DNA from 3 places in the Leptolyngbya sp. CALU 1928 genome. Region 1 is predicted to be linked to each of the others. Evidence: predicted binding sites of a transcription regulator. Region 1 holds the regulator's gene; each other region holds the start of a gene.

Region 1 (7,860 bases):
GGGCGATCGCTCCTAGCCCGACGAATCCCAACCATCTTGGACTATTTTTTTGCTTGAGCAGTGCCATCCGTCAATCCTTTAGCAAAACCCTGATGATTGCTTAGATCAATGTAATTAAATTTTACTCTGCCATCAGTGAGGTAGGCAGAAGTGAGGTAAGCAGATAAAAAACGTTACGAGAGGGTGATTGTCCGGGTGAGAATGGGTCAAACCAATGAAAACACCTGAAGCCTGAGTGCCCCGGCACTTCAAACCGCGATCGCGCCACTTGATCAATAGATTCGTGGTGATAAAGTCATGCTCCATAGCATTCCTTGAATCACACCAGACAGGGAAGACTCTAGACTGAGAGCAAGGGGTAACTGCAAATTGCCCATATTCAAGGCGCTAAAAACAAGGCTTTGAAAAACCTGTCAGCCACTAGGGCACACCCAATCCTATGTCTAAGAACTCAATTCCTGAAAACGACTTCCTTGAATCGGCTGCCTACATGGATATTGACCAATGGCTTGAACGGCTGCGCCATAGCGATCGCGCTCTTTATAACTCAATGGCGCTAGAAGTTTGGGCGATCGCTCACACCATGGACGGCTTAATTCCAGGCTTCTGGAACCGCTTTATGGAAAACCGCCAAACTGCGCTAAAACAATTTGTGATTCAACAGAGAAGAGAAGAGAACCGGGAATAGGTTATACAGGTGTGAGGTGTGAGGTGCTAGTGTCCAATGCTTATCTGTTGTTTATCTGTACTCTCGTCATTTATCACTCGTCATTTTTAAATGAATTCCACCTCGACCCTCTCCGTTTGGCAACAGCTTAAAAAGCGCGAAATTACTTGTGAAGAAGCGTTGCGATGGCTTGTTGATGAAGATGGCACTGTTACCTTAAGTTTGCTGGATATTGAAGTTAGCTACCGCTTTTTGCGAGAGTTTCCTGATCGCTCGACGCTGCCGCCCTTGCTGCCACTGTTGTTGTGGCAAAACTGCTTTTACCTGGGCTGTCCGGTGCCTGTCTCGCTGGATACGATTCGCAAGTTGAGCGATCGCACCTTCACCAACATCAAAATCATTCCCATCACCGACAAAAGCTACACTACCTGGTATCGCACCCAAAATATTGATGCAAACTGCCTCAGTTCTCAGCCATTCATCAATCCGCTGACGGGAGAACATGAGCAGGAAAACATTAGCGAGATTACCCGTGAACTGCTGGCAAAAGCCGTCGATCAAATTGGACGGATCAAAACCATCATTTCGGGAGCCTTGCGGAACCGTGCCAGTGATATTCACTTAGAACCCACCACCGACGGCTTGCGAATTCGCTATCGGATCGACGGCATTTTGCGAGATATTACCCTGTTGCCGCCGGAGATTAGCCGACGAGCGATCGTCGCATTGAAAGTCATGGCGGATATGGATATTGCCGAAAGCCGCCGTCCTCAAGATGCCCGGATTGGCGATAAATATACTAGCGGCTCTGAGTCCGACTTGGGTCTGGATATGCGAGTTAGCACCTTACCCTGCGTCGGCGGTGAAAAAGCGGTGATTCGCTTGCTGCCGCGCGAAAATCCGTTTACTGGCATGGATGAGTTGGGTTTTAGCGATCGCACCCTCGCTCTTTACAAAGGCTGGCTGAAGCAACCTCAAGGCATGATTATTTTTACTGGACCCACTGGCTCCGGCAAAACTAGCACCCTCTACACCAGCCTGCAAACCGTGGCGACCGAATATGTGAATGTGGTGACCGTGGAAGACCCAGTGGAATATATTCTGCCCCGCATCACCCAAACCCAAGTGCATGAACTGGCAGGAATGACCTTTGCCGCCGGACTCCGCGCCATTTTGCGACAAGACCCCGATATCATTATGCTAGGAGAAATCCGAGATCACGAAACTGCCGAAACTGCCTTCCGAGCCGCGTTGACTGGGCACTTAGTTCTAACCACACTCCACACCAATGATGCTGCCAGTGCCATTCCTCGGCTCAAAGATATTGGTCCCGATCCCGGTTTGATTAGTGATGCGCTGCTGGGAATTGTGGCACAGCGACTCGTCCGCAAAGTGTGCCCTCATTGTGCAACTCCCTATACGCCTACGCAGTCTGATTTGAAACTGCTAGGGCTTCATCCAGACAAGGCAAAACCAGAGGAGTGGCGGATGGGTAAGGGCTGCGCTCGCTGTTTTCACTCTGGCTATTCCGGGCGGGAGGCAATTATCGAATTGCTGGATGTGGATGATACGCTGCGGCAGATTATCTATGAAGGCACCATGACTCAGATGTATCGCTACCTTGCAGAGTCGGGGTTTGAGTCGTTTCGGATGGCAGCGATCGCCAAAGTCACCAGCGGCATCACCACCCTTCAAGAAGTGCTGCGCGTTTTGCCCCACAGCGCCATGAGTCGCCGCTCTGTCAACTTATCCTGATATCTGTTGCTTGCGAAATCATGGTCATAGTGCCCGTCTGTGAAGGATCGCTTGTGTGGAACAACCCATTCAACTATGGGATTTGCAACCGGGCAAAAAGGCATTTGAAACGCTACATCACCGGAAAAAGCAGGTGGTGCCGCTCCATAGGCTGGTCACGCGATCGGTTGGTTTGTTCCCACTCAGCAACCCTCCCAGACCACCCGCAGAAAATTCGGTTCCTAGAGAACTTTGGCTTACTTTGACGGTGTAAGCCTTATTGAGTTGAGTTCGAGTTGAGCCAGTGCCAATTCCAGAGATAGTCGTCAGTTTATTGGCTCCTTTGCTGCGACTATTGATGCTCCATCCAGCAAAGAGACCTTTATTAAACTGGAGGGACAATCCATCTGCCCAACTGGCAAAGCCAAGTGGACCCGCTCCGCACTCTTGATTCACGCCGCGATTGCGGGGGGTTCCCCGTAAGTTCGTCAGGATTGAAACCACATCGGCTTCCTTGGTGCCAAACTCGATCGACCGAGTGGCTCCCGTAGACTTATTCACCACTCGTAAGCCCTGGGAGTCGAGGGCTAACACTGCCAAACTTGGCTTAGCTTGAGCGATCGGTTTCAAGGCGATCGTCCTAGCGGGCGTAACTGATGCTAAATCAGAAGCTTTTGCAGACACATTGCCTAAATAAAGTAGAGAGACACCCGACACACAGAGTGAAATCAAGAGGGCATTAGTCAGTTTCATCGCTCGTTTTCCGTTTGTGAATGGGCAGAAGTGGGGTGAGACTTTAGTTTTGCTGGCAATGTGCCCACAGCTTTCAAGCTCCCCCAATCAACAATTACACTGTCTTAGCACCCTATTTCCAGAAATTTTGTCAATACCACTGCGATCGCTCCCTTTTTCCGCAGCGCGATCGCCTTTCTCAAGCAAGCAACTCAATTGTGGGATCTGCAACGTGGCGAAACAGTAAAAGTCTTAAAGCGCAAACTCCATGATGAAGGTATGAAATCGCTGGAGTGACGGGGATTTCCGGAGGGCAAAAAGCGAACCCTAAAGTGTTAGGGGCGATCGCAGTGTGAAAGCCTCTTACGGTACGCTATCCTACCTTTTTAGGGCATTACTGTTATGTTTACATCGCTGCCAGAAATTACGGTTGATCAATTGGCGACTCTGTTACAGGAAGGGGGCGATCTCCAGTTTGTCGATGTGCGGGAACCTCATGAATTGGAATTGGCTCAGTTAGAGGGCTTTGTCAACTTGCCCCTAAGTCAGCATGGTGAGTGGTCAACCGACATTCATAGCCGCTTGGATGCGAATAAAGAAACTTTGGTGTTGTGCCATCACGGGATGCGCTCTGCTCAGATGTGCCAGTGGCTGATGAATCAGGGTTTTACGAATGTAAAAAATGTGACAGGCGGCATTGATGCTTACTCCTGCGTCGTTGATGCTGCCATTCCTCGATATTAAGGTTGAGGTTTGGCAGTATGGTTTGCCAAAAGTGGCATGTCAATAACTTTCCACCTTATAGTGGATTTAGAAGCCATCTACTCAATAGTTCGCTGAGAACGCCTTTCATTCAGCATTTCACTCATAATGATTTTCTATACATAGCGATGAGCCGTGCGATCGCCCTGAATGCCATCCCTTTAGAATTCGCGCCTTACCCTCATGTCGTCACCCATCAAACTTACAAATCGTCAGCAGCAGGTGCTTTGGGCAACCGTTCGTCACTACATTGCCACCGCAGAACCCGTTGGCTCCGAAGCATTGCTGAAGGAATATAACCTGAGCGTTAGTTCTGCCACAATTCGTAACTCAATGGGCGTATTGGAAAAAGTCGGACTGCTTTATCAGCCTCATATTTCTGCGGGCAGAGTGCCTTCCGATTCGGGCTATCGAATTTATGTAGACAAGCTGCTGACCCCATCCAGTGACTTCGCACTTCAGATCGAGCAGTTGTTAAGCGATCGCCGCACCCGCGAAGATGGCAGCTTGGAAGCGATGCTGCGGGGAGCCGCTCACATTTTGGCAACTGTCAGCGGCTATATTGCCCTGATTACCATGCCTCAAACCTACACGGCGCGGCTACATCACATTCAACTGGTGCTGGTTGATTCCAATCGGGTGATGCTCATCTTTGTCACCGATTCATACGAAACCCAGTCGGCTCTGTTAGATCTGGCAACGGGAGAAGACAACACACCTGCCGAAGCAGAACTGCTGGAACGTGAATTGCAGATTTTGTCCAATTTTCTGAATAGCCATTTGCGCGGTAAGGCGATCGCAGAACTTACCCAAATGGATTGGACTGAACTCGATCGCGAATTTCAACGGTATGGCGATTTTCTCAAAAACATCTTAACCGAACTGACGCGCCGCTCTCAGTCTCCTGCGCCAACCCAACTGATGATGAGTGGGATATCAGAAGTGATGCGCCAACCCGAATTTTCCGAAGTGCATCAGGTTCAAACTATTGTGCATTTGCTTGAAGATGAGCAAGATCAACTCATTCCCCTGATTTTTGAACCCTCTCCTTTCGGCAAGCGCGTCTCCATTCGGATTGGCTCGGAAAATTCTCTAGAGCCGATTCGCGCTTGCACCCTAATTTCATCCACCTACTGCAAAGGCAAAACCCCTGTGGGCAGCGTTGGCATGTTAGGACCCACGCGGATGGCGTATGAAAACGCGATCGCCTTAGTAGAAGCCACTGCCGACTATATTTCAGAGGCAATTAGTTAAGAGCGGGAACAGTGGGTAGGGGCTAGGTGGCGAAGGACAAATTCAAAACTCAAAACTTTTGACTGCACTTCTCACCGTTGCGCGTACTAGATCGATCAACTTTGTCATACCAACTCTATTTTAAGAAGCATAGAATAGGGCGTAGAGTCGTGAAGCCGATTGTTTATGGCGCGATCGTTGAAGATCGAGATCAGCGAGAGTGAAGAATATTAGCAAAAAGTCTGCGGTATGCTCAAACCGTAAGCCAGAAGGCAAAGCTACAAGTGTTAATCCCATTCGCCTTACTAGCAGTCTACCAAAGGAGTTTTGCCTAGTTCAATGGCGGCTGGTACTCTGACTTAAAAAACAGAGAGTGTATGAGCCAGAAGAAATATACCGTGAACCTAAGCGATAAAGAAGTCAATGAGTTAGAAGCCCTGTTGAGAGCTGGAAAGCATTCGGCTCGGAGGCAGAGCCGTGCGCGGATTTTGCTGCAAGTGCATAAAGGACAAACTGACCAAGCCATCGCCGAAAATCTACGAGTCAATGTCTCAACGGTCGAACGTACCCGCGAGAAATATGTATTTGCAGGTAGCCTGGAAACAGCGCTCAAAGACCGACCCCAGCCAGCCAAAGCCCGCAAACTTGATGCCAGCGCTGAAGCGTTTTTAATTGCCACCGCCTGTTCGGATGCACCAACTGGGCGAGCAGAGTGGACGATGCAGCGATTGGCAGACCGTTTAGTCGAAGTGGGAATGGTGGAGTCAATATCGAGTCAATATCGGATGAGACCGTGCGGCAAACGCTGAAAAAAACGACATCCAACCGTGGCTGAAGGAGCAATAGTGCATTCCCAAAGTCGATGCCGTCCATGTCTGGCGAATGGAAGATTTACTCGACTTTTATGGAGAAGCCTAGGACCCCAAACGCCCTGTCATTTGTTTGGATGAACGTCCCTGTGTGCTCATTGAGGAAATGAGAACGCACATTCCCGCTCGACCGAAACAGCCCCAGCGCTATGACTATGAGTACAAACGCAATGGCGTGGTTAATCTGTTTGGCTTATTTGAACCGCTAGCTCGATGGCGACAGATGGAAGTCACCAATAGCCGCACCAAGACTGACTTTGCTCAACAAATGAAGGGTTTCGTAGACATTCATCGTCCTGATGTAGACTACATCCGCTTAGTCGTGGACAATCTCAACATTCATCATCCGTCTGCTCTGTATGAGACGCTTGCCCCAAAGGAAGCTAATCGCATTCTCAAGAGACTAGAATTTCACTACACCCCTAAGCACGCCAGTTGGCTCAATCAAGTCGAAATTGAATTCTCGGTGCTCTCACGCCAATGTCTAAACCGTCGTATTCCAACTCAGCAGGAATTGAGCGACGAAATTAGCACTTGGCAACAGCAACGGAATCGGCAAAAAGCAACGGTCAATTGGCGCTTCAAAACGACCGATGCGCGAGTTAAATTAGGGCGATTGTATTCTGTCGTTGAACCCAGCAACGTTAGCTTGGTAAACCACTAGTGGGTCATTTGGCATGAGTATTGCCATATTTAGAGGGACGATTTCTAGAAATTGGGGAAGCCGTACAAGCACCTGAACCACCCAACTGATGCTGCCGTCGGATTCGTGCTCTCTGTCGTCGCGCAGACCGTTTGCCACTCCACTCAAAGGGAGTTGGATGCTGATTCCAAGCTTGAGCAACTGCTTCAAACCAATCCATAATTTGCTGAGGGGTTTGGGGATGTTGCCCAGATAAGGCTCGTCGTTTCAAAATCCGTTGGATGGATTCTGCCATATTGAGCCAACTTCCGCCCAAAGGAGTGTAAAGGGGTAAGATGCCATGAGCGCATAGCCAGAGGACAAACTCAGGTGTTTTATGTCCTGCCAGATTGTCGCAAATTAACAGCATTCTTAAGGGCGGCAGTGGTTGGGGCAATGTAAATTTGATGCTCAGATTTTCGCGCCATCGTTGCCATAATAAACGCGTATCCGTTGCACTCGTTGCAGCAATCGGGGCAGGTAGAGATTGGACAATCTCTGCTAATTCTTGTTTCAACCAAGGATGTAATACCTGATTGGTACAGCTTTGTACCCCTTTGACTCGGACTTTCCCGTCCCTGGGATGAAAGAGTGTTAACAGCTTGGCAGTCCCATCTTTGACATACTCATGCGAATAAGTTGCTGGATGTTCCTGGGGTTGCCAACTCTCGCCTGGGTAAGGAACCGTGGTAAACGGACCTGCTTCATCTTCACACCAAACGGCTAATCCCATTGCCTCTGCGACGGTATAGGCTTGCTCAATTAATGCTTTTTTGCTTCACCATCCGGGTCTACCACTGTCACCACTCCCGATTTTCGTTTTCGCACCACTTTCCCGGTTTCACACCAACTCCGGTTCTTCTGCCAACTCCATCCTGACTCTTTCAACACCTTGTGTAAGGTGTAGGTACTCACCCGCGATAACTCTGGTTCCTGCTCTCGAATGCTCCGCTGTAGAGTACTCAAGCTCCAGGTTGCCGTTCCATCGGTTAGTCGTTCCGGTTTGCGTTGCACTGCCTGAAGGATTTTGGAGCGTTGTTCACTCCCATACACAACTTCAGGGCCTCCTCCATGTCGGAAGTTCAGTGCTGTAATCCCTTCTTGGTTGAACCGTGCCACTAATTGGGCAACTGCATCTCCAGAGCGTCGTCCGACTCTTCGAGCTGCATCCGTGTAATCGC
Region 2 (7,860 bases), 280 kb from region 1:
CGACGAGTGACATATCAGGGAGATCCCCATGACCAGTTCCATGACCCCTCGATCGAACGAGAGTTCATCTCCCGTACCGCCTCCACCGCCTGCTTCTGCCACTATTAAAGCGACCCATTCGATTGAGCAGATGGTGCGCGATGCCCATGCCCGTCAGGCATCAGATATTCATATTCGGGTGGGAGAACCACCGCGATTTCGGATTCAGGGGCAGATGGTGCTGCTGCGGGATCAGGTAAAGGTCACGCCCCAACTATTTGAGCAGTATTTATCTGAAATATTGAATCCCCATCAGCGCGAACTTTTTGCCCAAACCAAAGAGTTAGATACGGCAATTTTCTATCCAGGATTGGTGCGCTGCCGGATAAACTGCTTTGATTCGCTAACCGGAGGCGGGATCGTCTTACGGTTAATCTCTTTAGATGTGCCTTCAATTGATGGGTTAGGCTTGCCAGAAGTTCTCAAGTATCTATCGACCAAACCTCAAGGGTTAATTTTGGTGACAGGACCGACGGGTTCAGGCAAATCGACGACGCTGGCTGCCATGCTGCGCTATATGAATGAAACGACGAGCCGCCACATCGTCACGATCGAAGACCCGATTGAGTATGTTCATGCGTCTCAAAAGTGTTTGATCAGCCAACGAGAAGTAGGGTTACACACGCTGGAATTTCAACATGGCTTGCGAGCGGTGCTGCGGGAAGACCCGGATGTGATTTTGATTGGGGAAATGCGCGATCGCGTTACGGTGGATACTGCCCTGAAAGCGGCTCAAACAGGTCACTTAGTCCTAGGAACGCTGCATACTCGCAGCGCGATTAATACCCTGAATCGGCTGTTAAATATCTATAATCCCGATGAGCAAACCACGATGCGGATTCAAATCACCGAATCACTGGTTTCGATCATTGCCCAAATGTTGATTCCCACCACGGATGGACGGCGAACGGCTGCCCACGAGATTTTGGTGAATACTGCTGCCATGCAAGACTTCCTGGTGAAGGGTAATGAATCTGAAGCGTTCCAGTTAATGGAAACGGGCGCAAATGATGGGATGCAGATTATGAACCAAGTATTGTGCGACTTGGTTTTGTTGGGCAAAATTAGTCCTGATGAAGCGGTGAAAGCCTCTCCTGATCCGGGTGATTTGCGTCGCCGCGTCCGAAATGAAGGATTTGATCCGTCACGATCTTCTAATCGAGATTTTAACTACGCTCAGTAAGTCCATAAGCCTAGTTCAGACACTTACATGAAATTAAAGTGCTAGTACGCCGGGTTTCGACTACGGTCAACCCTCCAACCACAATAAAAAACCCCAGCCATGGCTGGGGTTTTTTGATATGAACGATGCAAATTAAGGACGGTGCAGATATTACATCATGCCCATGCCGCCCATGCCACCCATGCCGCCCATGCCGCCCATGCCACCCATACCGCCCATGCCACCCATGCCGCCATCGGGAGCGCCGCCGCCTGCGGATTTCTTCTCTGGTTTTTCGACAATCAGGGCTTCAGTCGTGATCACCATACCCGCGATCGATCCTGCATCTTGTAACGCCGATCGCACCACTTTTGCCGGATCAACAATTCCCGCTGCGATCATATCTTCAAAGGTATTGGTCAGGGCGTTGTAACCCATGGGAAAGGTCATCTCACGAACCTTCTCCACAATCACCGAGCCTTCCACTCCAGAGTTATCGGCAATTTGACGTAAAGGCGCTTCTAACGCTTTGCTGACAATATCTGCACCGATTTGCTCTTCTGGGGTCAGGCTGCTCTTAATATCATTGATTTTAGAAGCCAGGTGAATCAAGGTCACGCCACCACCCGGAACAATTCCTTCTTCTACGGCTGCTTTGGTGGCGCTGAGGGCATCTTCAATTCGGAGTTTGCGATCCTTGAGTTCGGTTTCGGTTGCAGCACCGACTTTAATCACGGCTACGCCACCGGACAGCTTGGCAATCCGCTCTTGGGTCTTTTCTTTGTCGTAGTCGGAGTCAGTCCGCTCCAGTTCTTGACGCAGTTGAGCCACACGCTTATCAATATCAGAGGAGTTTGCCACATCCGACACGATAGTGGTGGTGTCTTTGGTAATTGTGATTTTACGGGCTGTACCCAACATTTCCAGGGTGGCGGTGTCGAGGTTTAAGCCAATTTCTTCGGAAATTAACTGACCGCCAGTGAGTACGGCAATATCTTGCAGCATGGCTTTACGCCGATCGCCAAATCCAGGGGCTTTAATCGCCGCGATCGACAGCACGCCACGCAGTCGGTTGACTACTAAGGTAGCCAATGCTTCACCCTCGATATCTTCAGCAATCACCAGTAAAGGCTGACCCGCGCGCGCCACTTTTTCTAAGACGGGCACCAATTCTTGGACAGAGCTAATTTTTTTATCCACCAGCAGAATCAGCATGTTCTCATATTCAGCGATCATGCGTTCTGAATCGGTGACGAAATAGGGAGAAAGGTAGCCGCGATCGATCTGCATGCCTTCCACAATTTCCATCTCGGTCGCCAGAGATTTCGATTCTTCGACCGTGATTACGCCATCTCTGCCGACTTTTTCCATGGCAGCGGCAATCATCGCGCCCACTTCTTCGTCATTCCCCGAAGATACGGTGGCAACTTGGGCGATTTCTTTGCCTTCAACAGGCTTGGCGATCGCTTTAATTTCTTCCAACAGTTTGGCAACAGCCTTTTCAATCCCACGTCGCAGCGCTACTGGATTAGTGCCAGCGGCAACGTTTTTCAAGCCTTCATGGATCATTGCTTGGGCAAGTACAGTAGCCGTCGTGGTGCCATCGCCTGCCAAATCTTTTGTTTTAGAAGCCACTTCTTGAAGCAACCGCGCGCCCGTATTTTCGAGTGGGTCTTCTAATTCGATTTCTTTGGCGATTGTGATGCCATCATTCACAATCTGAGGTGCGCCATATTTTTTCTCTAGCAGCACATTACGCCCTTTGGGTCCCAAGGTGACGCGCACTGCATCTGCCAGAGCATTCACTCCACGCTCTAGCGCTTGCCGAGATTCTTCATTAAAAACAATGATTTTTACCATAGTCACCTTCACAGTTCTTTAAGTTGAATTTAGCACTCTAAGCTGGAGAGTGCTAAAAAATCTTAGGATTTCTCCCGACTCTTCCATTTTCCTTCCCTGCCTGCCTGTACCATAAATAAGCAGTAGCTCTTCCCTAGCAGCACCTTATGACGGGCATTTCCAATTCTTCAGTGTCGATAGAAGCCCTAAGACAAGGACTTCCAGCCCTACATAGTAAATCCTATTTTAATTACGGTGGGCAGGGGGCAATGCCGCAAATTGCGCTGGAGTCCATTGTTCGGTCTTATCAAAAAATTCAAACAGTGGGACCTTTTTCCAATAGTGCCAATGCTTGGGTTACCCATGAAGGAGAGTCAACCCGACGGGCGATCGCCCAAGAACTAGGGGCGACTCCAGCAACCATCACCCTCACCGAAAATGTGTCTGCGGGATGCAATATCGCCCTGTGGGGCATCGATTGGCGATTAGGGGATCATCTGCTGTTATCCGATTGTGAACATCCCGGCATTATTGCTGCCGCTCAAGAAATTGCCCGTCGCTTTGGGGTTGAGGTGACGACTTGCCCATTGCAGGGGACTTTGAACCACGGTGATCCCGTTGCTGTGATTGCCAGTCATTTACGACCCAGCACGCGGCTTGTGGTGCTAAGCCACATTCTTTGGAATACCGGGCAAGTGCTGCCCTTAGCGGAAATTGTTGCCGCTTGCCACAGCTACTCTATCGATCGCCCGGTGCGTGTATTGGTAGACGCAGCGCAATCGGTCGGCGTGTTGCCCTTAAACTTGCCCGATACCCAAGTGGATTTTTATGCGTTTACGGGACACAAGTGGTGGTGTGGACCGGAAGGGTTGGGCGGGTTATATATCAGCCCCGAAGCGATGAACACTCTGCATCCCACGTTTATTGGGTGGCGCAGTATTACCAATGATGCCGCTGGAATGCCTGCTGGCTGGAAACCCGATGGGCGGCGATATGAAGTGGCAACCTCGGCATACCCACTGTATGCAGGATTACGGGAAGCGATCGCTATGCATCATCAGTTTGGCACTGCCCGCGATCGCTATCAACGCATTCGGACTTTAAGCCAATTGCTCTGGCAAAAACTAACCGAAACACCCGGCGTGGTTTGCCTGCAAAATAGTCCTCCACAAGCCGGATTAGTCCCTTTTCAACTACCAGGTAAATCTCATACCCAGCTTGTTCGATTTCTGGAATCCCGCGCCATTGTGTTGCGGAACATTCTTACTCCTAACTGCGTGCGTGTTTGTGTCCATTACTTCACTTTGGAATCAGAGATTGATCGCTTAGTTGAAGCCATCCAACAATTTGAAATCGAGTAGAGTGATGTTGCTCAAAAGTCATAAGGATTTTTGGGTTCGCTGATCGGCTTAACCGATTTAGCCACCAAGGCAAGCTGCCGTTTGCCCGCCAAGGTTTCTGTGGTCATTTCTCCTTCAATTTCGAGCCAGCTATCCGGCTTATAAGCATCCCGTGTTTTGGGCAACTTCACAGGCAAACCAACGGGGTATACATCCGCAGCACAGCAGGTAATGATAAAGCGAGAAATTAGCAGATATTGATTGGGTAGGTTGGGTGGATGAATCACAAATCCTTGAACTTTTGCTTTTTGTCCTGTGTAGGCATCGGGTTCAGGATACACCGTCAGTGTTCTAATCCAATCAATAATAGATTTGTCCTGAGTGTTTGAAGAAGCACGAAACGCTTGGGGTTTCACTCGCGTCAGGGTGACTGGAGCATCGATCGCGCCTCGCTGAATTGCCGTTTGGCTGGCAAATGCCCGTGGCTGAATCAACAATCCCAACAGTGCTACTCCCAAGATCAATGTTGTACTCCATCCCTTAGGCAACAAAGTCATGTGCTGCTCGGCAGCCGTTAAAGGGGCGCGACGAGATCGCTGTTTGAGCAGTGCGATCGCGCGCCAGCCTGCCAAAGAGAAAAAAGCGATCGCCGTTGCCACCGTCAATCCCATGTAGTTGGGGTGAATTAGCAGATAAAGCTTACCCGTCAGCCAATATTTTGTGAGTAGCAATCCCCATGCTGCGATCGCCAGCACTTCGAGCCAAGGAGTAAAAGAACGAAAACGAGACCGAAAAGCCATAAGAGGAATTACGAAGGACGAGGGACGAATTGCGAAAGATGGAATGAAAAGGACAAAGGATACCGTGTAGAAAAACTAAAGATTAGGTGACATTCAACATCTGCTATTTCCTATCTTGCATTCGCCACTCGCCATTCTGCATTCGTCATTCGTTTTAACTCACATACAAATTAATGAACAACGCGAATAAGAAGGTGAGTGAACCAGCCAGCGCAAACAGATAGAAAACGGCTCTAGGCTTGAAGATAGATAGCATTAAGCCGATGCCTTTCAGGTCAATCATTGGACCAAAAACTAGGAAGGCAAGTAGGGAGCCAGTGGTGAAAGTAGCGGAAAAAGACAAGGCAAAAAATGCATCGACGGTGGAGCAGATAGACACGATCGCCGCTAACAGCATCATCGCCACAATGGAGCTAATTGGACCTTGACCCAAAGCCAGCACTGCTTCTCTTGGAATGAATACTTGAACTGCCGCCGCGATCGCGCTTCCCAAAATCAACACCCCACCCAATTCGCGAACCTCTTGCAGCATCGCATCGAGCATCAGATTCAGCTTGTAAGCAAAGGGCTTATCTGCGATCGCCGCTGCCGCCATCTGCTCAAACTCAGCCAAATCGATCGGTTGACTAGACTGCCCTAAAAAATAGGTTCCTGACTGTAGCAAGGGTGGAGTTGACTGGGCTGACTTACTTTTTGCCCCTCTCGGTTCACGACTTTTGATCGGCATTGCCAACGCAACCGCAGGCTGTAGAAGTGGACGTAAATCTCGCTGAAAGCTAAACACCCAACCAATTAGAGTCGCAATCACTAAGGAACACCCAATTCGTAAAAAGGCGATTTCTGGCTGATCGCGAAACGCCGTCCAAGTTGCCCAAAAGACAATGGGGTTGATAGTGGGAGCCGCCAGCAAAAAGCCAATCGCCACCGAAGAAGGCGCTCCTTGCATCAGCAGTCGCCTTGCCACAGGCACGTTACCACACTCACAAACCGGAAATAGAAAACCAACGCAGCTTCCAAACAAAGCGCCCAAGAATGCGCCACGGGGCATCCATTGCACGAGCTTGCGTTCATCTACAAAAAATTGCAGCAGCCCGGAGAACAACACCCCTAGCAGCAAAAAGGGGAACGCCTCCACCAACAAGCTGAGGAGTAGCGTAAATCCACTGTTTAGCTGGACAGAATTCATGCGCGTACAGGAACAGTCAAGATAGCTTCGACATTCTACTGTAATTGGTTTGGATTAGGAGCAGACTCTAGCGATCGCCTTTTCGTGTCTTTCTGTACTATTACTTGCGACATATGGCAAGAATTAAAAATATTTTTTAATATATAGACACAAAGGAGCGTAAGTGCTTAACAAAACTGTTTTTCCTGTATGACAACCTTAACCAGAGGCTAACTCTATGAATCCAAAGTTATCGAATAAGCTTGATCCTTTTTCGATGAACCTTAAGCAGGGCATCTGGTTTTTTGGTGTTTCCTCCTGGCTATTTGGCATCACCGATCGCACAATTGCGTGTTTTTCTGATGGCTACCTTTCCGCTCTAGACATCACTCAACTATTTACCGCCTCTTTCTTCTTCGTTAGCTGGCTTTTCCTCAAACCGTTGCGCCCATTAGACGAAGAAGACAGCAAGATTAAGCTTTAAAACCTAAGCTTGATAGTTAGTTTCTATGGTTAACCCCTGCCTTCTTAGCTCCTGACTGCCCCTTTTTTTGTCAGCATAGGCAACAGAGACAGTCCCGTTAGCAAGCTGAGCGCAAATATCACAGGAACGCGATCGCCACCGCTCAGGGCAGTGTGTCCAGTCACACCCAGCCAAGCATAGGCAAAGGTGAGGGGAATGAGTCCCAAAAAAGTGCCCCACGTGTAGGTCTTCAGGTCAATGGGGGTTAAGCCAAACAAAAAGTTAAGCAGGCTAAAGGGCGACAGGGGAGTAAATCGGCTTGCCAACACTAAGGTAAAAGGATGGTCGGCGATCGCTTGATTGAGCCGCTGTAACAGAGTTAAATGTCCAAATTGGCGAGTAACCCAACTATGCAAGAGCGATCGGGCAAGTAGGAAAGCGCCCAGTGCGCCAAAAGTGGCTCCCAGCAAAGACCAGACTGTGCCCCAAACCAGCCCAAAAACCGCCCCGCCAACGAGAGACATAACATTGCCCGGAAACCCTAAACTGGTGGCTAGGGTGAACAGCAGCACAAAGAAAAATGGGGCATATTGACCCTGCTGGCGCACCAGATCGACTAGTACAGCTTCGTTGCAAAGCACCAGCGCTTGACTAAAAAAATACAGGGCCAATGGTATTCCAGTCCCAAAAGCTGCCCAGATCCATCGCTTTTGCGATCGCCTAATTTGCATGGTTCCTTAAAATCCTCACTCCACCGATCTGTACACTTTAATACGACAAGCCACGGGATTCCTATCTCTACGCAGCATGAGGTTGAAAACCAGAAGAAATTAAAATTTTTACTGCTCAGCCTGACCTTGAGTGTGAATAAGCTCTCAGTTCCAAACCTCATTGAGGCAAAGAGTTCGCTATTCTAAAGCAGTGCCATTGTTGAGTGTAACTATGAGTTTATTGTTGCGATCGCCCTGTGCTTTTTTTGCTTGGTTGCCTCGTCCACAGCGAGTACGTCATTGCTGTATTCTCTTGCTGGTGGGCTTACTAAGTTGGGGGAT
Region 3 (7,860 bases), 270 kb from region 1:
TCGCCTTTTTGCATTTGCATTCCTGCCAAGCTGGCTGATGGAGCGATCGCGTTGGAGAAGGCGGTAGCAGCTAAAGTAACGCCGCCGGCAATTACCAAAGTTTTTAAGCTTAAAACGTTCATCAGTTTTTCCTTTAAGACCTGTAGTCAGTTTGAAATTTGTGCCTAAACACTTTGACTAATGTGTAGACGGGAACTATGTAAAGAAAGTTCCCAATATCTTAAGTTTATTTGATATATTTTAATTTTTCTAAATTAATTTGTAGTTTTTAATTTGGAATAGTTAGGGCTTATTCTAAAAATCAAAACTTGCCTCGAATTATCATGAAATAGATCAGGCGATCGCGCCAAGGAGGTTAGAAATAGGACACAAATTTGCAGGACTAAGAGTTGCTGACATTTTAAAACTTAAACGAGCAAGTATTAAGCAAGCACCTTTGCCAGAGGGCACGCCGAGTTGGGAAGAGTTAATTGGGATGGTTTGGGAGGAGGTAGAGGTAGGTGCGGATGCCAATCAAACAGGATTAAAAGTAGTTCGTAAGTTACTGAGCGATAGGAGATTTGATCGATGAAGGCTAATGGATTCAGCAAGCTGGTTGAGTTTTTAACGAAGTTGGAGAAAGCGCAAATTGTCTACTCTCTAACGCATCAACGCGATGAGACAGTAATGGTCAATGTGGCGATTCCAGGTGAACGGTGGGAAATCGAGTTTTTTGAAGACGCAACGGTTGAAGTTGAACGGTTTTGCAGCAATGGCGACATTGATAGTGAAGCTGTTTTAGCAGACCTGTTCAACACCTATTTAGACTTAGAACCTAACCTGATGGCTGTAAAGTGAAGCGATCGCTCTCACAAAAGGGGCGATCGCTTCTAATAAAAATGGAATCAAACACCTCATCCATTACAAATAGCAGTAGCAAAGTCCATGCTCAAGATTTTCATTAATATGCTCTCTTCTACTGATTACAAATGGTAACTTTGAGTATGTCGGGATCAATGCGCCCTCTAAATCTTGGATTTTTAGTAATAAAACCAACAATTTTATTGTTCTCAATTAAAGCAGGTGGTTTTTGAGGGTAATGTTCTAGACCTGTGGGAATGCGAGAATACAGGCAGATATTTACCCCTGAACTCACAGTATGGTTTTGGAACCTGTTCTTTGTCCTGATTGTGGAAGCAATAACGTGGTTAAGCACGGTCGGTCTGAGGAGAGCAAACAACGCTACAAGTGTCGCAATTCGGAATGCGCTCGCAGCACCTTTATTCGAGACTATGCTTACCGAGGCTATTTGCCTGAAGTCAAACAGCAGATTGTGGATATGGCAGTCAACGGAAGTGGCATCCGAGATACCGCACGAGTGTTGAAGATTAGTCCGACCACAGTGATTGAAACCTTAAAAAAAAGATCGACATCTCAAATCAGTCAATCAGGCGCGGTTGGAACAACTTGAACCGACTCAAACGGTCGTTAAACTGTGCCAGTGGCAAGATTTGGAGGCTGAAGCCGACGAAATGTGGAGCTATGTGGGGTCAAAAAAACAGCAACGGTGGTTGTGGCACGCCATTGACCATGAAACAGGTGAAGTGTTGGCATATGTGTTGTCCACTCATCAAGATAGTGCCTTTCTTGAACTCAAAGCGATGTTAGAACCGTTTGGCATCATGCAGTTCTACACGGATGGCTGGGGCGCTTATGTTGGCGTAGCCTGCCGGAGGCATTACGCCATCTTGATCCGACGTTTCATACCGTTGGCAAACGGAATACTCAAACAATTGAGCGCAAGCATTTAACGTTACGAACTCGAATTAAGCGGTTAGCTCGCAAAACCATCTGCTTTTCAAAGTCAACTTGGTTGCATGATGTCGTCATTGGTTTATTCATCAACCGCTATGAGTTTGGCTTGAATGTTTAGATCCACAGGTCTAGAACATTACCCATTAGTTTTTCTACCAAGTGATTCCACAAGTGTAGAGTTCCCTGGTAAGCAAGATAATCAATAGAAAAAGCGATCGCTTCTGGCAAAGGAGCGATCGCTTTTTAGCTATTTGGTTTCAGGGGAAAGCAGTATTAAACTCCTAACTCCTCATCCCTTTTAGTAATCGAAGTCGCCGCCGCCCATGCCGCCGCCGCCAGCGGGAGCGCCATCTTTAGGCTCAGGCTTGTCAACCACGATACATTCGGTGGTCAAGACCATGCCAGCGATCGAAGCTGCGTTTTGCAAAGCAGAACGGGTTACTTTCGCAGGGTCAACGATGCCCGCTTCCAGCATGTCCACAAACTCATTGGTTGCTGCGTTAAAGCCCACGTTGAAAGATTTCTCTTTCACCCGTTCGGCAATCACCGCACCGTTTTGACCTGCGTTTTCAGCAATCCGCTTCAGAGGCGCTGCCAATGCACGGGAGACAATCAGCGCACCCGTCAGTTCTTCACCAACGAGAGTGTCGTTTGCCCAAGTTTCCAACTCAGGACCCAAGTGTGCTAGGGTTGTACCGCCACCGGGAACGATGCCTTCTTCCACAGCCGCTTTGGTTGCGTTGATAGCATCTTCCAACCGCAGTTTGCGATCTTTCATTTCGGTTTCAGTGGCGGCACCGACTTTGATCACCGCAACGCCACCGGCTAATTTAGCCAAGCGCTCTTGTAGCTTTTCTTTGTCGTAGGAAGAATCGGTTTCTTCCATTTGACGACGGATTTGCTCAACACGCGCTTTAACTGCGCCATCATTGCCTTCAGCCACAATGGTGGTGTTGTCTTTGGTGATGGTGATGCGGCGAGCTTTGCCTAGGCTATCCAGTTTGACAGCATCTAGCTTCAAGCCTGCATCTTCGGTGATTACTTGACCACCCGTTAGCACGGCGATGTCTTCCAACATTGATTTACGGCGATCGCCAAAACCAGGCGCTTTCACAGCAGCCACATTTAGCACACCGCGCAAACGGTTGACGACCAAAGTTGCCAGCGCTTCTTTCTCAATGTCTTCTGCAATGATCACCAAGGGACGACCAGAACGCGCCACTTGCTCAAGCACGGGCACCAAGTCTTGTACCAAAGCAATCTTCTTGTCGGTCAACAGGATGAAAGGCTCTTCCATCACTGCTTCCATCCGTTCCATGTCGGTAGCGAAGTAAGGAGAAATGTAGCCTTTGTCAAAGCGCATTCCTTCGGTGACTTCCAATTCGGTCGTCATGGATTTGCCTTCTTCCAAGGAAATCACGCCTTCCTTGCCCACTTTATCCATGGCGTTGGCAATCATGGCACCGACTTCTTCGTCGTTTCCAGCGGAGATGGCACCTACTTGGGCGATCGACTTAGAATCTTCCACGGGACGAGCGTGTTCAGCGATCTTGTCTACCAAGAAACCCGTTGCCTTATCGATCCCACGTTTGAGGGAAATTGCGTTTGCGCCTGCTGCCACGTTCCGCAGACCTTCTTTGACCATCGCATGAGCCAAAACGGTTGCAGTTGTGGTGCCGTCGCCGGCTGCGTCATTGGTTTTGGAAGCCGCTTGACGAATCAACGCCACGCCCGTGTTCTCAACGTTGTCTTCCAACTCAATTTCTTTGGCAATGGTCACGCCATCATTGACAATTTGGGGAGCGCCAAACTTCTTCTCTAGCACGACGTTGCGACCTTTGGGTCCTAACGTTACTGCCACTGCTTCAGCCAAAATATCCATGCCGCGCTCTAAGGCACGACGAGCATTTTCGTTGTAAATAATGCGCTTAGCCATAAGTCTTTGTTGCCTTTGTGAATAGTAGAAATGTTGTAAGCGGAGATAGAACGGAAAGTCTTTAGTGTTGAATTTTCAAGTTTGAGTTTTTGAACGACCTTCTGAATTCAAAACTCAAAACTGAGAACTCAAAACTATTCCTTAATCCACGATCGCCAAGATGTCCTTCTCAGACAGCAAAACGTACTCTTCACTACCTAGCTTGATGTCGGTGCCAGCATATTTTGAGTAAAGAACTTTGTCTCCGATTTTCACTTCGGGTTCTTGGCGAACGCCGTCGTCGCTACGCTTGCCAGGACCCACAGCCGCAATTTCGCCGACTTGGGGCTTTTCTTTTGCGGTATCTGGCAACAAAATGCCACCAGCGGTTTTTTCTTCAGAAGGGCTGACCTTCACAAACACGCGATCGCCTAAAGGTTTAACAGTAGAGACGCTCAACGATACAGATGCCATATGCAATGCTCCAAACTAGCGGGATGATCAAAGGAAATTTTTCAGATGTGGCTTGGCTGAATGAAATGCTTTATTCCTAAAGAGGCTCTAGCCAAGACAAGCCACAAGTAACAAAAGGCTTAGCCAAAAGAGTGTTGACTGACTACCGACCGTTATCTCTATTAATAGTCTAACGGGTTTAAGCCAAAAATTAGCACTCTCACCTCTTGAGTGCTAATTTAGCGAAACTGCTAGGATGAATGCAATCTTTGGAACTGTACGGGTTTCCGTATATCGCACACCAAAATTAAAGCCTGTGAGTCAAAACTTCCTAGTGGGTCATTTGCTACGGTTGCTGCCATTCTCTAAAGGCTCGAAAATGATGACATTCTAGCGTGAGGTGAGGCTATGACTCGTCATCAAAAACATCCCCTTCGGAGTCTCACTCCAGAAGAGCAGCAATATTTAGAAAAAGTGAGTCGGTCGCAAAGTGAAAGCGCCAGTCGAGTTACCCGCGCCAAACTATTACTGGCGGTAGCAGAGGGTTGCGATTACACGGATGCAGCTCGAAGAGTCGGACGACGCTCTGGAGATGCAGTTGCCCAATTAGTGGCACGGTTCAACCAAGAAGGGATTACAGCACTGAACTTCCGACATGGAGGAGGCCCTGAAGTTGTGTATGGGAGTGAACAACGCTCCAAAATCCTTCAGGCAGTGCAACGCAAACCGGAACGACTAACCGATGGAACGGCAACCTGGAGCTTGAGTACTCTACAGCGGAGCATTCGAGAGCAGGAACCAGAGTTATCGCGGGTGAGTACCTACACCTTACACAAGGTGTTGAAAGAGTCAGGATGGAGTTGGCAGAAGAACCGGAGTTGGTGTGAAACCGGGAAAGTGGTGCGAAAACGAAAATCGGGAGTGGTGACAGTGGTAGACCCGGATGGTGAAGCAAAAAAGCATTAATTGAGCAAGCCTATACCGTCGCAGAGGCAATGGGATTAGCCGTTTGGTGTGAAGATGAAGCAGGTCCGTTTACCACGGTTCCTTACCCAGGCGAGAGTTGGCAACCCCAGGAACATCCAGCAACTTATTCGCATGAGTATGTCAAAGATGGGACTGCCAAGCTGTTAACACTCTTTCATCCCAGGGACGGGAAAGTCCGAGTCAAAGGGGTACAAAGCTGTACCAATCAGGTATTACATCCTTGGTTGAAACAAGAATTAGCAGAGATTGTCCAATCTCTACCTGCCCCGATTGCTGCAACGAGTGCAACGGATACGCGTTTATTATGGCAACGATGGCGCGAAAATCTGAGCATCAAATTTACATTGCCCCAACCACTGCCGCCCTTAAGAATGCTGTTAATTTGCGACAATCTGGCAGGACATAAAACACCTGAGTTTGTCCTCTGGCTATGCGCTCATGGCATCTTACCCCTTTACACTCCTTTGGGCGGAAGTTGGCTCAATATGGCAGAATCCATCCAACGGATTTTGAAACGACGAGCCTTATCTGGGCAACATCCCCAAACCCCTCAGCAAATTATGGATTGGTTTGAAGCAGTTGCTCAAGCTTGGAATCAGCATCCAACTCCCTTTGAGTGGAGTGGCAAACGGTCTGCGCGACGACAGAGAGCACGAATCCGACGGCAGCATCAGTTGGGTGGTTCAGGTGCTTGTACGGCTTCCCCAATTTCTAGAAATCGTCCCTCTAAATATGGCAATACTCATGCCAAATGACCCACTAGTGGGCGATCGCGGACAAAGTGAACGATACGGCAGCATGGGTAACCCCTGCTGAGTTGATCGTTGCGATCTCTAACGCGTTTCTAATCAGCTATAAGGCAAGCTACAACCCTTGATCAAGAGCCTATAGCTTGAGGTGGTGGTCATAACGCTCTGCGATTCTGCAAATCAAATTTCTTAAAGATTATCGGTTGAGTTTAACGACCAAAATCACCCCTGTGGTCAATGCCACGAGGGTGGGTAGCCAGCCGCCAATAAAGGCATTCACAATGCCAGCCTGATAGAGAATTTGCCCTGCAACCATCAGCGCATAGTAAGAAACCACAATAATCAGCGTTAGACCAAAGCCAGCAGCACGACCAGAACGCTGAGGGCGAATACCCAACGTTGCAGCGACTAATCCAAACGCTAGACAGGCAAAAGGCATAGAAGATTTTTGCTCTGCCCGGAGACGCATTTTGCGGATTTCTTTTTGGTTGCCCGTTTGCCCAATCAATTCGACATACTGACGGATCTCGGAAATAGTCATTTCTTCGGAATCGCGAGCAGTGTTCGCAATATCCAGCGGAGTGCGGGGAAGCTGAATCTGTTGGCGATCGAACCGGACAATGTTGCGATAGGAGCCATTGGGCGCAACGACGTAAATTGTGCCGTTGAAGAAATCCCAGGTTTTCTCCTCGGCATTCCACATAGCGGAGTCGGATGCCACGATCTGGTTTAAGCCCGTTTGGGAAAAATCCAAAATGGTCAACCCCTTCATTTGCTGTCCATCAAATTCTCTGGCATAAAACAGGCGCGAAAGCAGTTCGTCTTTTTCACCGCTAGGAAGTCGAATTGTTTTAGACTCACGATAAAGAATGTTTCGTTCTTTAAAAGATGGCTTGTTTTTGTTGAGCGCCTGATCCAGTATTTGGGTGGCTCTAAGGTTGGCAGCAGGCACCACGGCTTCATTAAAGGCGAACGTCACGCCGCTCATAATCAGCCCAATGACTACAGCCGGAGCCACTAATCGATAAATGCTGACTCCACAACTGCGGAGGGCGATCAATTCACTGTCGCTGGAGAGCCGCCCATAGACTAATAGGCACGACAAAACCATGGACATGGGAAAGGCAAGCCCGACGAAGTAAGGCAATCGCAGCAAAAAGAATTGCATGGCAATGCTCATGGGCAAGCCAGAGTCGCTGACGCGCCGCAGCAGGTCTAGCAGGACACCGGTTGAAATGCCAATGGAGGTGAAGGCAACGACCCCAAAGACAAAGGGCACAATTAATTCGGTGGTGATGTACCGATCCATCAACGAAAGCCCCGGAATTGAAAAGCTGGAAAGTCGAAAGGGGGGCTTTTTGGAAGTGGAAATGTCGGTAGTAGTCATGAGCCTTGTGCTGAAAAGTATACGGAATTGGCAGGAGAAAGTTTAACGCTCAGGGCTGGAAGCGATCGCCCAGGTAATATTGGCGAACTGCTGGGTTATCGTAAAGTTCCTCAGAACTACCAGAGGCAAAAATTTGCCCGTCTCGCATGATGTACGACCGATCAGTAATCGCCAGTGTTTCCCGGACGTTGTGATCGGTGATGAGAATGCCAAGCTGGCGATCGCGGAGCTTAGAGACAATTTGTTGAATTTCGTTAACGGCGATCGGATCGACTCCGGCAAACGGTTCATCCAGCAGCAAAAATTTGGGACCCTCCCGTCCGGTGGCTAATGCTCTAGCAATCTCAGTCCGGCGACGCTCACCCCCAGAAACCCGCAGCCCCAAAGTATTAACCACTTTCTCAAGCCGAAATTCTTTCAGGAGTTGATGCAGCCGACCCTCCCATTCCGATCTCGGTACACGGGTTTGCTCCATCACCAAAAGAAGATTTTCTCTCACGGTCAAATGTCGAAAAATGCTGGCTTCTTGAGCGAGATAGCCAATTCCCATGCGTGCCCGTCGATGAAAGGAAACG

The links. The regulator HrcA, encoded in region 1, represses chaperone genes, less so after heat shock. The targets are predictions, from matches to a motif close to ANTTAGCACTCNNNANTNNNGAGTGCTAANT.
Region 2: groL (chaperonin GroEL) is a predicted target of HrcA. The motif match lies at 3,089-3,119, and genes of this name have one in related genera.
Region 3: groES (co-chaperone GroES) is a predicted target of HrcA. The motif match lies at 4,372-4,402, and genes of this name have one in related genera.

The regions. Positions count from the first base shown of each region.
Region 1 covers NZ_JBXBCE010000001.1:301,768-309,627, reverse strand. The annotation lists gene AC1S5B_RS01390 (hypothetical protein) at 1-67, opposite strand, end outside; gene AC1S5B_RS01385 (hypothetical protein) at 440-688, shown strand; gene AC1S5B_RS01380 (GspE/PulE family protein) at 779-2,422, shown strand; gene AC1S5B_RS01375 (hypothetical protein) at 2,540-3,154, opposite strand; gene AC1S5B_RS01370 (rhodanese-like domain-containing protein) at 3,536-3,877, shown strand; gene hrcA (heat-inducible transcriptional repressor HrcA) at 4,079-5,149, shown strand; partial or broken gene AC1S5B_RS01360 (IS630 family transposase) at 5,506-6,661, shown strand; gene AC1S5B_RS01355 (transposase) at 6,666-7,412, opposite strand; gene AC1S5B_RS01350 (helix-turn-helix domain-containing protein) at 7,442-7,860, opposite strand, start outside.
Region 2 covers NZ_JBXBCE010000001.1:23,164-31,023, reverse strand. The annotation lists gene AC1S5B_RS00140 (type IV pilus twitching motility protein PilT) at 29-1,222, shown strand; gene groL (chaperonin GroEL) at 1,373-3,061, opposite strand; gene AC1S5B_RS00130 (aminotransferase class V-fold PLP-dependent enzyme) at 3,208-4,401, shown strand; gene AC1S5B_RS00125 (TIGR03943 family putative permease subunit) at 4,413-5,180, opposite strand; gene AC1S5B_RS00120 (permease) at 5,335-6,366, opposite strand; gene AC1S5B_RS00115 (hypothetical protein) at 6,584-6,829, shown strand; gene AC1S5B_RS00110 (TVP38/TMEM64 family protein) at 6,874-7,479, opposite strand; gene AC1S5B_RS00105 (M16 family metallopeptidase) at 7,751-7,860, shown strand, end outside.
Region 3 covers NZ_JBXBCE010000001.1:33,940-41,799, reverse strand. The annotation lists gene AC1S5B_RS00205 (fasciclin domain-containing protein) at 1-122, opposite strand, end outside; gene AC1S5B_RS00200 (hypothetical protein) at 568-837, shown strand; partial or broken gene AC1S5B_RS00195 (IS1 family transposase) at 1,139-1,790, shown strand; gene AC1S5B_RS00190 (IS1 family transposase) at 1,682-1,912, shown strand; gene groL (chaperonin GroEL) at 2,093-3,730, opposite strand; gene groES (co-chaperone GroES) at 3,872-4,183, opposite strand; gene AC1S5B_RS00175 (helix-turn-helix domain-containing protein) at 4,571-5,128, shown strand; gene AC1S5B_RS00170 (transposase) at 5,158-5,904, shown strand; gene AC1S5B_RS00165 (LptF/LptG family permease) at 6,095-7,285, opposite strand; gene lptB (LPS export ABC transporter ATP-binding protein) at 7,335-7,860, opposite strand, start outside.